Cupriavidus necator N-1: one gene and its partner. The protein of the gene in region 1 interacts with the protein of each later gene in a pairwise test. Links are inferred from orthologs where the notes say so. Each region holds a gene or a part of one and is shown in the gene's direction. Other genes may lie near its edges. The genes, in order: ybgC and acpP.

What was found.
Region 2: the proteins of ybgC (region 1) and acpP interact in binary tests that used the Escherichia coli proteins (3 or more experiments, as listed by UniProt). The link is inferred for Cupriavidus necator N-1 from one-to-one orthologs.

What each region holds. Positions count from the first base shown.
Region 1 is NC_015726.1:2,836,223-2,839,362, reverse strand. Bases 203-3,023 are described here. They hold ybgC (tol-pal system-associated acyl-CoA thioesterase), read left to right. Parts: upstream 203-1,321; coding sequence 1,322-1,726; downstream 1,727-3,023. Other genes in these bases: tolA (cell envelope integrity protein TolA), read left to right, coding at 2,958-3,023; tolR (protein TolR), read left to right, coding at 2,478-2,921; tolQ (protein TolQ), read left to right, coding at 1,723-2,406; glyA (serine hydroxymethyltransferase), read right to left, coding at 203-893. Also shown: more of glyA, read right to left, coding at 1-202; more of tolA, read left to right, coding at 3,024-3,140.
Region 2 is NC_015726.1:2,531,347-2,534,531, reverse strand. The notes cover bases 30-2,895. They hold acpP (acyl carrier protein), read left to right. Parts: upstream 30-1,275; coding sequence 1,276-1,515; downstream 1,516-2,895. Other genes in these bases: fabF (beta-ketoacyl-ACP synthase II), read left to right, coding at 1,706-2,895; fabG (3-oxoacyl-ACP reductase FabG), read left to right, coding at 356-1,105; fabD (ACP S-malonyltransferase), read left to right, coding at 30-339. Also shown: more of fabD, read left to right, coding at 1-29; more of fabF, read left to right, coding at 2,896-2,938; CNE_RS11920 (hypothetical protein), read left to right, coding at 2,919-3,185. UniProt on the Escherichia coli protein: Carrier of the growing fatty acid chain in fatty acid biosynthesis.

The sequences.
Region 1 (3,140 bases):
TCGGCCAGCACGGCGGCGTTCTTCACCACTTGCTGCTGGTAGGCCTTGAACTCAGGCGTCAGCGCTTCCTTGAACGCGACCGCCTTGCCGGCGATCACGTGCATCAGCGGGCCGCCCTGGATGCCGGGGAAGATCGCCGAGTTGATGGCCTTCTCGTGCTCGGCCTTCATCAGGATCACGCCGCCGCGCGGGCCGCGCAGGCTCTTGTGCGTGGTGGTGGTGACGAAGTCGGCGTGCGGCACCGGGTTCGGGTAGACGCCCGCGGCGATCAGGCCGGCGTAGTGGGCCATGTCGACCATGAAGTAGGCGCCGATCGACTTGGCCACCTTGCTGATGCGCTCGAAGTCGATGCGCAGCGCGAAGGCCGAGGCGCCGGCGATGATCAGCTTGGGCTTCTTCTCTTGCGCCAGCTTTTCCAGCGCATCGTAATCGATGTCTTCCTGGGCGTTCAGGCCGTAGCTGACCACGTTGAACCACTTGCCGCTCATGTTCAGGGCCATGCCGTGGGTCAGGTGGCCGCCTTCGGCCAGGCTCATGCCCATGATGGTGTCGCCCGGCTTGAGCACGGCGAAGTACACACCCTGGTTGGCCTGCGAGCCCGAGTTGGGCTGCACGTTGGCGGCTTCGGCGCCGAACAGCTGCTTGACGCGGTCAATGGCCAGCTGCTCGACCACGTCGACGTACTCGCAACCGCCGTAGTAGCGCTTGCCGGGATAGCCCTCCGCGTACTTGTTGGTCAGCTGCGAACCCTGGGCGGCCATCACGGCCGGCGAGGTGTAGTTCTCGGAGGCGATCAGCTCGATGTGGTCTTCCTGGCGCTGGTTTTCCTGCTGGATGGCGGCAAAGACCTCGGGGTCGATCTGGTCGATCGTAAAACGGCTGCGTTCGAACATGGCGAAACTCGTCTGAAAAATAGGGAATCCGATTCACGCATCGGGGGTAGGGCGCGCGGGGAAGGCTAGCGGCGACCAGCACCGGCGGCACGTTGTAACCGTCGGTGCAGGGCGCACCCTGCTTCCCATTCGCTGCCCAGGCGAGCGGCAGGCGCAAGCAACTTCACGCCTAGGCGTGCTGAACGTTACGCGAACGCGCAATGAACGTCACGCCAGAGAACTTGCGCTTCCTCGTGGTAGTGCCCACTGACTTCGCCAGTCGCGCAAGATGGAATGGTTGCGCGCAGTGTAGCGCGAGGCGGGCGCCCGCCGCAAGCCGTCGGCCCCGCCAGGCAAGCGCTGGCAAGGGCTGGCCAGCAACTTGCTGTTGCAAAGTCGTCATGCGGGTTTACACGAAACCGCTATCGCTCTCCGTTACAATCGCGGCCATGACAAACTTTGTCTGGACCCTGCGGGTGTACTGGGAAGACACCGACGCGGGTGGCGTAGTGTTCTACGCCAACTACCTGAAGTTCTTCGAGCGCGCCCGCACCGAGTGGCTGCGTGCGCTCGGCATCGAGCAGCAGTCGCTCGCCGACGAGGCGGGCGTGGTCTTTATCGTCCGCAGTACGGCGGTGGACTACAATGCGCCCGCCCGGCTGGATGACCAGCTCGAGATCCGCACGCGCATCGACCGGGTCGGCCCGGCGTCGGTCCAGTTCACCCAGGAAGCCTGGCGTGGCGAGCTGATGCTGGCATCTGGCGCGATCCGCGTTGGGTGTGTCGATCGAAGCACTTTCCGTCCCGCCCCGATTCCCGACCCCGTTCTAGCTACCATCAAGTCCGCACGATGAATCCCGTGACCGTCACGCAAGACATGTCGATCGTAACGCTGGTGCTCCACGCCAGCCTGCTGGCACAGGCCGTCATGGTGCTGTTGCTCGTCATGTCCCTATTTTCGTGGACCTATATCTTCCGCAAGCACCTGGCGGTGCGCTCAGCACGCACCCAGACCGAGGGGTTCGAACGCGACTTCTGGGCCGGCGGCGACCTGCAGGCGCTATATAACAGTGCCGTCAACAACCGCCACAACACCGGCGCGCTGGAGCGGATCTTTGAATCCGGCATGGGCGAGTTCCTGAAGGCGCGCGAGCGCGGCAACGAAGCCGGCGCGCTGCTCGATGCGGCCCGGCGCGCGATGCGCGCGGCCTACCAGCGCGAGATGGATGTGCTGGAATCGCATCTGCCGTTCCTGGCGTCGGTGGGTTCGGTGAGCCCGTATATCGGCCTGTTCGGCACGGTATGGGGGATCATGAACGCATTCCGCGGCCTGTCGAATGTGCAGCAGGCGACGCTCGCATCGGTGGCCCCCGGTATTGCCGAGGCGCTGGTGGCGACCGCGATCGGCCTGTTCGCGGCGATTCCGGCGGTGATCGCCTACAACCGCTATGCCACGGAGATCGACCGCCTGGCGATCCGGTTCGAGAGCTTCATGGAAGAGTTCCTGAACATCCTGCAACGGCAGGCACGCTAACTGCACACGTATCGAATCTAATCCAGACGGTCCGGGCGCAAGCCCGGGCCGGCGTTTCCAGGAGTCCTGCAATGGCAGCCATTCAGCGCCGCGGCGGCTCGCGCCGCCGGGCCAGCGCCGAGATCAATGTCGTGCCGTATATCGACGTCATGCTCGTGCTGCTGGTCATCTTCATGGTGGCGGCGCCGATCGTGAGCCCCGCCACCGTCGACCTGCCCACCGTAGCCAACGCCACGCCGCAGCAGAAGGCGCCGCCGATCGTGGTCACCGTGCACGAGAGCGGCCAGCTCACCGCGCGCGGCAAGGACAACGCCGGCAATGCCTTCGAGCGCAAGGTCGACAAGCAGGGCCTGCTCGACTTTGTGCACCAGCGCCAGAACGAGAATCCCGACCAGCCGGTGGTGATTGCCGCCGACCGCTCGGTCAAGTACGAGGCGGTGCTGGACGTGATGTCGATCCTGAAAGCCGATGGCATCAAGCGCGTCGGCCTGATGGTCAAGTCCAAGACCTCCTGACGCATTGAAGCGCCTATCTGATTGCCGTTGCGCCTGATGAAGACCGTCGCCGCCTATCCCTACCAGCCGGTCAAGGAGCGGGGAACCCTGCGTTCCTTCCTGTTCGCGCTCTTCATGCACATGCTGCTGGCTGTCGTGCTGTACTACGGCGTGCGCTTGCAGAGCAGCACCCCGGTCGGCGCCGAGGCCGAGCTGTGGGAAGAGATTCCGGCCGCCACC
Region 2 (3,185 bases), 300 kb from region 1 along the record:
TTCCACTCGTCGCTGCTCAAGCCCGCTTCGGACCGCCTGCGCGAGCGCATGGCCGGCCTGGCTTTCTCGGCGCCGTCGATCCCGCTGGTGAACAACGTCGACGTCGCCATCGTCAATGATCCGGACGCGATCAAGGACGCCCTGGTGCGCCAGGCCGCAGCGCCGGTGCGCTGGGTCGAGTGCGTGCAGAAGATGGCCGCCGAAGGCATCACGCACGTGATCGAATGCGGCCCCGGCAAGGTGCTGGCCGGCATGACCAAGCGCATCGACGGCAACCTGACCGGCGGCGCGATCTTCGATCCGGCCTCGCTGCAAGACACGCTGGCGCTGCTGAAGTAAGCAAGAGGACATCCGCATGACCAAACTTCTCGACAACCAGGTTGCGCTGGTCACTGGCGCCTCGCGCGGCATCGGCCGCGCCATCGCGCTGGAACTGGCCCGCCAGGGCGCCACCGTGATCGGCACCGCCACCAGCGAAGCCGGCGCGGCCGGCATCACCGATTACCTCGGCGTCGATGGCCTGAAGGGCAGGGGCGCCGTGCTCAACGTCAATGACGCGGCCGCTTGCGACGCGCTCATCGACGAGATCGTCAAGACCCACGGCGGCATCGGCGTGCTGGTCAACAATGCCGGCATCACGCAGGACCAGCTGGCGATGCGCATGAAGGACGAGGACTGGCTGGCCGTGATTCAGACCAACCTGACCTCGGTGTTCCGCCTGTCGCGCGCGGTGCTGCGCCCGATGATGAAGGCCCGCCAGGGCCGCATCATCAATATCACTTCGGTGGTGGGCTCGGTCGGCAACCCCGGCCAGATGAACTACTCTGCTGCCAAGGCGGGCGTGGCGGGCATGACCCGCTCGCTGGCCGCGGAAATCGGCAGCCGCAACGTGACCGTGAACTGTGTCGCGCCGGGCTTTATCGACACCGACATGACCAAGGCGCTGTCCGAAGAGCAGCATGCTTCTCTCAAGACACAGATCCCGCTGGGTCGCCTTGGCCAGCCGGAGGATATCGCCAACGCGGTGGCCTTCCTGGCTGGTCCGCAAGCCGCTTACATTACCGGCACTACGCTGCATGTGAACGGCGGGATGTACATGAACTAATGGGTTTTTGGTTGGCTGGTTTCGGGGAAGAAGCCCGAAGAAGCCGCCTGAAGTAGTAGTTTTCCGAACCAAACGGGCGCGATTCTTGCAAAGCTTGGCAGGCGGCATTTCTGTCGCCTCAAACCTGCTAAAATGCGCCCACTTTTTGTCGAACTTCCCTGGAGGGTTACATGGACAATATCGAACAACGCGTCAAGAAAATCGTGGCAGAACAGCTTGGCGTGGCCGAGGCAGACATCAAGAACGAATCGTCGTTCGTGAACGATCTCGGTGCGGACTCGCTGGACACGGTTGAACTCGTGATGGCGTTGGAAGATGAATTCGGCATGGAAATTCCTGATGAGGAAGCCGAAAAGATCACGACCGTGCAACAGGCTATCGACTACGCCACCGCGCACGTCAAGGCCTAAGCCCGTCGTCTCTGCATTCCGAGCCACAGAAGGCAGGTGGGCGGGCCGTTGCGGCCGCGCCTTGCTGTTTTCTGTGGCTTTCGTCTGTTTGAAGAAGCAGAATGGAATGTGCTTCGCCGTGCGGCCCGCAAGGCCGGCGGCGGGTTGATCTCCGTTCCGTTCCCGTTTCACGCACCCGTAGGAAAACATAGTGAGCCGTCGTCGCGTCGTCGTCACTGGGCTTGGCCTTGTGTCTCCGGTCGGAAACACGGTTGCCGAAGGCTGGGCCAACCTGGTTGCCGGCAAGTCCGGCATCGCCACCATCACCAAATTCGATCACTCCGCGCTTTCCGTGCACTTTGCCGGTGAAGTGAAGGGTTTCAATGCCGAGGACTACATCCCCGCCAAGGAAGCCCGCGCGATGGATACCTTTATCCATTTCGGCATTGCAGCCGGCACGCAGGCGCTGAAGGACAGCGGCCTGGAAGTGACCGACGCCAATGCCGAGCGCATCGGCGTGCTGGTCGGTTCGGGCATCGGCGGGCTGCCGTTGATCGAAGAAACCCACGCCGTGCTGACCGAGCGTGGTCCGCGCCGGATTTCGCCGTTCTTCGTGCCGGGATCGATCATCAACATGATCGCGGGCCACCTGTCGATCATCCACGGCATCAAGGGCCCGAACCTGGCTGCCGTGACCGCTTGCACGACCGGCCTGCACAGCATTGGCCTGGCCGCCCGCCTGATCCAGGCCGGCGATGCCGACGCCATGCTGGCGGGCGGTGCCGAGTCGACCGTGTCGCCGCTGGGCATCGGCGGTTTCGCCGCTGCGCGTGCGCTGTCGACGCGCAATGACGATCCGGCGGCCGCTTCGCGTCCGTGGGACAAGGACCGCGACGGCTTCGTGCTGGGCGAAGGCGCGGGGGTGATGATGCTGGAGGAGTACGAGTCGGCCAAGGCGCGCGGCGCGCGCATCTATGCCGAGCTGATCGGCTTTGGCATGAGCGGCGACGCCTATCACATGACCGCGCCGAACATGGACGGCCCGCGCCGTTGCATGGTCAATGCGCTCAAGGACGCCGGCATCAATACCGACCAGGTGCACTACCTGAACGCCCACGGCACGTCCACGCCGCTGGGCGACAAGAACGAATCCGATGCGATCAAGGCCGCATTCGGCGAGCAGGCCTACAAGATGGTGGTGAACTCGACCAAGTCGATGACCGGCCATCTGCTGGGCGGTGCCGGCGGCCTGGAATCGGTCTTCACCGTGCTGGCGCTGCACAACCAGGTGTCGCCGCCGACGATCAACCTCGACAACCAGGATCCCGAGTGCGACCTGGACTACGTGGCCAACACGGCGCGCGAGATGAAGATCGACGTCGCGGTGAAGAACAACTTCGGTTTCGGTGGCACCAACGGCACGCTTGTTTTCCGCCGCGCCTGATCCGTGGTTGAGGCGGGCCCTTCGCGGGCTGCGCCAGGGCAGGGTCCACCCGTTGTGGGCCCTGTTCATGTTTTGTGCCGGCGAAACGCTGGCGCTCGCGCTGCTGGCGCGGACGCTGGCCGATGTGGTGGCCGGCAGTCAGTCTGGTTTCCATTGGGGGCATGCCGCCATGGCGCTGGGACTCACGCTTGCCGCCACGGCGACGGTGCGTGCCTGGCTGGCGTGGTGGCGCGGCCTGCGCTGGCAC